Regions from separate parts of the Psychrobacter sanguinis genome, predicted to be linked through region 2. Evidence: riboswitches for the same ligand, from Rfam matches in the RefSeq annotation. Region 2 holds a riboswitch; the other holds the start of a gene.

Region 1 (3,588 bases), 1.4 Mb from region 2:
AAAAGTAGGCTGACATTAGACATATCCATGATTGATGTAAAAGAAAGCTAAATCAAAGGCTTTAAAGTGATTTTCCAGCTTTTTAGAAAAGTTACAACTTCGCCTAAATGCTCGCCTTACTCGATGTCTGATAGTGCAATTATTACCTTCAATACCGACCGTGAAAAACTTGCCAATGACTTGGGTAAAGCCCTTAAAACCGGTAACAAAGCTATCCCAGGTATCACTAGCGATTCTAGCACAACTTACGCCTAAGGCTTGCAGTTTAGCTTTAAGCTTTTTGACAGTGTTAAGGTCTCGTTTTCCCCACACATAGGCAACAATTTCACCTGTGTCACGGTGATAGGCATAAATTAGCCATTGTTTGTTGGTCTTCTTGCCTACGAATGTCCAAAGCTCATCGACTTCAAGACAGTCGTATTGCCTTTGCTTGGGGGTTATTTGGTAGTGACACTTTTTTAGGGTGGCCAGTACTTTGCCTTTGCTGATTCTCTCAACGCAAGCGATGTCTTTTATGCCACTGCCTCGAACCATAAGATGGCGTATTTTGCTATCTTTTTGGGAGTGACAGCCTTGGTACGTTAAGGCATGGTCGCCAATAAACTGCCGTTTGCAGTCTTTGCATTTATAGTTTTGTTTACCATAGCTTTTGAAGCCATTTTTCTTTATACTGTCACTTAGACAGGCTGGGCATTTGATGTATAGTGTGATTTGCATTTCACTATTTTATCAATTTCTCAGCCTGTTTTTTTTCAGCCTACTTTTTGAACCACCACCAACTTTTTATGCCATTTACGCTGATGTTAGCTACGATGTTAACAGTGCCCGCCAATGCAGGTATGGCCTCGTGGTATGGTCCAGGCTTCCATGGTAAAAAGACTGCATCTGGCGCTATTTATAATATGTATGCGATGACTGCAGCTCATAAATCGCTTCCTTTTGGTTCCAAAGTAAAAGTAACTAACCTAAATAACAACAAATCCGTGGTCGTTAAAATCAATGACCGTGGTCCATTTAAGCCAGGTCGTATTATCGACTTATCCAAAAAAGCCAATCAGATGATTAGCTGTAACTTATGCAAAGTAGATGTGGAAGTGTTAAGAAGGGGCAAGTAGCCTCGGTATTGTCCTTATGTCACCGCGCCAATTCGATAAACGCCAACTATTAAGTTGGCGTTTTTTATGGAGAGAAGGTTTGGAGTAGTGATAGTTTAATTGAAGTGAGCTTTAGTTGAATTGAGCACTGTTAATGTTTTCAAAGTTTGATAAGATAGCCCTATCATCACGATCATTAAGACTCGGGGTGCAGACCTTCTTTTTTAACTAGTAGCATTACTACTCGCTACTGTCTCTAAAAAAGCGTCTGCTGAGACATCACCCGTTGAACCTGATGCGGTTAATACCGCCGTAGGAAAGTCATTGCAACTCCCTTATACCTTATATAGACCTGTTAATAGTCATAGCGTACCAAAGCTATGTTCTAATTTATGTAATAAGTAGCTGGTTTATTCCGGCATGCTATTGTTAGGCTTTGTATTCTTATAGTTTGTTCCTTTCTGACATACAACTCTTAAGCAATAGCTATAATCCTTACATAAAGTCGATTATTAGAATTTAATATATTAAAGGGTACTAATAGATATAAGCTGTCTTAGTTGACAAAGCCTGCACTCACCGAGTCTTTATTTTTATAAGGTTTACACTTCTAAACCAAATTGGCATTACGCCATTTAGATAAAATAAGGACCATTCCATGAGTAACTTAGCAAGCACAGTCAAAACTCCTGCTCATCGCAGCTCTACAGATGAACGCTTTGATGAAGAAGCACGCGACTTAACTCGCAACCTACCCGCCTCAAAAAAAGTATATATCGAAGGCTCACGTCCTGACATCCAAGTACCCATGCGCGAAATCACCCTAACAGACACGCCTACCGGTGGGTTTGGATTAGAAAATGGCGAAAAAAACCCTCCTTTTTATGTTTATGACACCTCTGGGGTGTATACCGACCCCAATGTCGAAATTGACTTGACCAAAGGCTTACCGAAACTGCGTGAAAAATGGATTGAAGAACGCGGTGACACCGAGCGCTTAGAAGGCTTGTCTAGTAACTACGGCAAAGAACGTGCCCGCGATATTACCACCGCCAACATACGCTTTGCTCATATTGATAAGCCACGCCGGGCAAAATCAGGGCGCAATGTGACCCAGATGCACTACGCTCGACAAGGTATTATTACCCCTGAAATGGAATATATCGCCATTCGTGAGACCCAAAAGCAAAATGAGCTAACTGACCTGCGTCAACATGCTGGTGAAAGCTTTGGCGCCAACACTCCTAAAATAATTACTCCTGAGTTTGTCCGTGATGAAGTGGCAGCCGGTCGTGCCATTATCCCTAACAATATTAACCATCCCGAATCAGAGCCAATGATTATTGGCCGTAACTTCTTAGTGAAAATTAATGCCAATATTGGTAACTCAGCTCTAGGCTCAAGTATTGATGAAGAAGTGTCAAAGATGACCTGGGCAACTCGCTGGGGCGCGGATACCATCATGGATTTATCCACCGGTAAAAATATTCACGAAACCCGTGAATGGATTATCCGTAACTCCCCTGTCCCTATCGGTACGGTACCTATTTATCAAGCCTTAGAAAAAGTTGATGGCGTCGCTGAAGATTTAACGTGGGAGATTTTCCGCGATACTCTTATTGAACAAGCCGAACAAGGGGTGGATTACTTTACCATTCATGCCGGCGTGCTACTGCGTTATGTCCCATTAACTGCCAAACGCTTGACCGGCATCGTATCCCGTGGTGGTTCAATTATGGCCCAGTGGTGCTTAGCGCATCATAAAGAAAGCTTCTTATACACTCACTTCGAAGACATCTGTGAAATCATGAAGCAGTATGACGTTGCTTTTAGTTTAGGCGATGGCCTACGCCCTGGCTGTTTGCAAGATGCCAATGACGAAGCTCAGTTCGGTGAGCTACGTACTTTAGGCGAATTAACACAAGTCGCTTGGAAACATGATGTCCAAGTTATGATTGAAGGCCCTGGGCATGTCGCAATGAACCGTATTAAAGAGAACATGGACCTACAGCTTGAAATGTGTCACGAAGCGCCTTTTTATACCCTTGGTCCATTAACCACAGATATTGCACCTGGTTATGACCATATTACCAGTGCTATTGGTGCGGCTATGATTGGCTGGTTTGGTACGGCCATGCTGTGCTATGTAACCCCCAAAGAGCATTTGGGCTTGCCTAATAAAAAAGATGTCAAAGATGGCATTATCACCTACAAAATCGCCGCTCATGCCGCCGACTTAGCCAAAGGCCATCCTGGTGCACAGGCTCGAGACAACGCTTTATCCAAAGCAAGATTTGAGTTCCGCTGGGATGATCAGTTTAATTTAGCTTTAGATCCTGATACGGCGCGTGAATATCATGATGAGACCTTGCCAAAAGACGCTCATAAATCGGCTCACTTCTGCTCAATGTGTGGGCCTAAATTCTGCTCAATGAAAATCACTCAAAATGTGCGTGAATATGCAGCCGGTTTGCCTACAGGTGCAGAAGTCACT
Region 2 (3,588 bases):
GTAACAAAAATTAGCGATATAGAGTGGACGAAACCCTTATAATGGCTTAATGTTAACAGTGGATTCACTTTATATCGGCTAATTTAACACCCTGATACTGGGGTTAAAAACCCAAATTATTTTATGAATTGCTAATCGAAAGCTTCGGTTAGCAATTTTTGTTATAAGCTACTGGCTATTTTTAGTCCCGTAATTGTAAATACTTTGTGGCGGTGTTCGCACTACTACAATAGAAAACCAGCCCAAACTATCGCACTTACAGCACCCTAGACCTAGGGTGTTGGGGTGTTTTTTTATTTATTTGTTCATCTATTTATGTATATGAGGAAGATGATATGCAACGTTACCCTATGACTCCGCAAGGACATGCTGCGTTAGAGGCAGAACTTAAGCAACTTAAGACTGTGGATCGTCCCCGTATTACTGCATCAATTGCAGAAGCTCGCGAGCATGGCGACTTAAAAGAAAATGCTGAATATCATGCGGCTCGTGAGCAGCAAGGTTTTTGTGAAGCGCGTATTCGTGATATCGAAGCCAAACTTTCAGGCGCTCAAGTCATTGATCCAACAACATTACCTCGTGAAGGTCGTGTTGTTTTTGGCGTAACGGTAGTGATTGAAAACTTAGACACTGAAGAACAGAAACGCTATCAAATCGTTGGTGATGATGAAGCAGATTTTAAAAATAATAAAATCTCGGTTAACTCTCCTATCGCTCGTGGCTTAATTGGTAAATCTGAAGGCGATGAGGCACGTATTGAGACACCTAGTGGTGTGGTTGAGTTTGAAATCATCGAAGTTATTTATCAATAATTATTGAATCTTAATAATTATTTATCCTCCCTCCTCTTTCCGCTAGAGTTCAATATTTACAGCAGTTGTAAGCCAATATTAACGATAATTGTTGTGATATTGAACTCAATCGTCACTTGCATGTAGTGCTTAATTAATGTTAAGTTACAAAACCACTACATTGGTAAATCAAAATGTGACACTTGGTGTGTATCTTTGTCACTTATAGTTTTACAGCGATTATTGATAATCGAAGCAAGTATTCATTAACCCCCTTACTTTGTTAATTAAGTTTTTAATTACGTATTATTTTAATAGTAAATGCATGATCTTTTGTGGCTCCATTACATTAGATAAATGCTTACGAGGCAATTATGAAGAAATTCTCATCAGCTTTATGTGCATTAGCTTGCATGGTAGGAGCTACTAATCTAGCTCACGCTACTGAATCAAAGCAAACTATCAGCGTCAAAAGCTCAAGCGATATCGACAGCGTCCTCAATGAGTTAGCACGTAAACAAAACCAACCAACTTCTTTACTACAGACTTCTTTTGAACCTTCTACACTTTCTACCAATAGCTCATTAATTAGCGCCAAAGGTTCTAGCAAAGCCAGTCAAGATAACGACGATGTTTTGTCACACTTGACCTTAGTGGCTTCAAATGCAGTAAATAAATTCAAACAAAGTGGTAGTGCCTCTTGGTACGGTGGTAAATTCCACGGTAGAAAAACTGCCAGTGGTGAACGCTTTGATATGAACTCTTTAACCGCAGCTCACCCTTCTCTTCCTTTTAACACCTACCTAAGAGTAACCAACAAAGGTAATGGTAAGAGCGTTGTGGTAAAAGTAAACGATCGTGGTCCTTACCACAGTAACCGCATGTTAGACTTGTCTTATGCAGCTGCCAAACAAATTGGCTTAGTGAGCCGCGGCATTGCCAACGTTACTATTGAAAGAGTGGGCTCGCCTTAATCTAGTTACTATACATTTTTTTAGATATTAGATAAGATAATAGTTACATTTATTATTTGGACTGTTAACACTCTGCCTACTCAACTGTTGAGTATGGATATAAAAAGATCTGCATTGCAGGTCTTTTTTTTGGTCTGTACTTTATAGCCTGTACTTTACGGCTCGTATTTCAGAAATTTTTTCTATGACTTACTTCTATGAATGATTTTTTATGGCTTTAATCTTAAAGTGACACAATAACATGAAGATTTAATGAATGGCTGAACACTCAATACCTAAAGCATGAAACTTGTGATTGAGCAGCAAGTTAGTTATGATGTTTTAGCTAAAAGGTTTTATGTTATTCACAGGGGCGCCCCTAGGCTGAGAAGAACCCTTTGAACCTGATCCAGATTATACTGGCGTAGGGAGTGTATAGCAGTTGCAGTAGTCCTAATTTTTACCTCCCCTCTCTACTGTGTTGCTGTGTGTTTCTAGCGCCCTCTTTGTCCATATGGAGGGAAAATGCAACCTCAAGTTATCCATTCTTGTTTTACTGCCTTCAAAAACACCGCCCCATTGGTCCATAATATGACCAATGATGTGGCCCATAATACGGTGGCAAATATTCTATTGGCTGCTGGGGCCTCACCAGCCATGGTACACGACCTTAATGAAGCCCCTGAGTTCGTCAAGCTTGCTGCAGCCCTTTCATTAAATATCGGCACCCTGACTGAGCCAATGTTGCAAAGCATGCTGATCACTGCAGAGATTGCTCATACCCGCCATATTCCTTGGATATTAGACCCTGTCGCCGTAGGCGCTACCCAGTTTCGTCAACGTGCCTGCACTGAACTGTTAAAGCTCAAGCCTGATGTGATTCGAGGCAATGCCTCCGAGATACTCGCATTGGCAGGTATGCACAGTCGTACTAAAGGCACAGATAGTGGTGACAGCGTGGAGAGAGCCAAAGAAGCCGCGCAACAACTCACCCAATATGCAAAAGTGGTAGTAGTTACTGGGGCTATAGACTGGGTCACAGACGGCAGTCAAAGCTACTCGGTTGATCATGGTCACCCAATGATGACCCAAGTGACTGCTTTAGGTTGTGCCTTGACCGCATTAATAGGTGGGTTTATCGGGGCTAATACCTCAAAAACAGAAGACAATAAGTCTAATAACCACCTATTACTAAATGCAGCTACCACTGCCTTATGTTACTACGGTCAAGCCGGCGAAATCGCTGCCACTACTGCAACTGGGCCTGGTAGCTTTTACGTTAATTTTTTGGATGCTTTATATAACCTAGACGTAGATACCTTAGTCGAAAATTCAAGAGTAACCCGATCATGACCAGCAAAACCAACACTTATAACCCTACTCCTGACATTGAGAACCCTCAAAGCTTTTCAAGCCCTCATGGGTTATCTAGTTCTCAGAGCCTATCTAGCCCTCAACGCTTACTTAATAAGGAGGGCTCATCGCTTAAACTTTATCTAGTGACTGATAGCGTCATGTGTCAACGCTTAGGTTTAATCGAAACCGTTTGTAAGGCCATTGAGGGTGGCGTCAGCTTTGTACAGCTACGTGATAAGCAGGCTAATGACGATCAACTTTATAAAATAGCGTGTGAGCTAAAAGAAGCGATTGCAGGACGGGTGCCCTTAATCATTAATGATAGAGTGTCCATTGCCAAAAAAGCCAGTCTTGATGGCGCTCATATAGGTCAAGGGGATCTTAGCGTCAGTGAAGCACGTCAAATACTAGGACCTGAGGCTTGGCTTGGTTTATCGATTAATACCCTTGCTCAGTTGGAGCATGCCCATAATAACTATTTGTCTGAA

What was found. A riboswitch is a leader RNA that binds a small molecule or an ion and turns the genes downstream of it on or off. The one in region 2 is predicted to bind thiamine pyrophosphate.
Region 1: another riboswitch for thiamine pyrophosphate. It lies ahead of thiC (phosphomethylpyrimidine synthase ThiC); the one in region 2 lies ahead of thiM (hydroxyethylthiazole kinase).

What each region holds. Positions count from the first base shown of each region.
Region 1 is NZ_CP085990.1:1,179,192-1,182,779, reverse strand. It holds gene LK453_RS04980 (IS1 family transposase) at 16-717, opposite strand; gene LK453_RS04975 (septal ring lytic transglycosylase RlpA family protein) at 813-1,115, shown strand; TPP riboswitch at 1,289-1,430, shown strand; gene thiC (phosphomethylpyrimidine synthase ThiC) at 1,753-3,588, shown strand, end outside.
Region 2 is NZ_CP085990.1:3,121,918-3,125,505, forward strand. It holds gene greA (transcription elongation factor GreA) at 336-812, shown strand; gene LK453_RS13115 (septal ring lytic transglycosylase RlpA family protein) at 1,166-1,765, shown strand; TPP riboswitch at 2,104-2,192, shown strand; gene thiM (hydroxyethylthiazole kinase) at 2,270-3,097, shown strand; gene thiE (thiamine phosphate synthase) at 3,094-3,588, shown strand, end outside.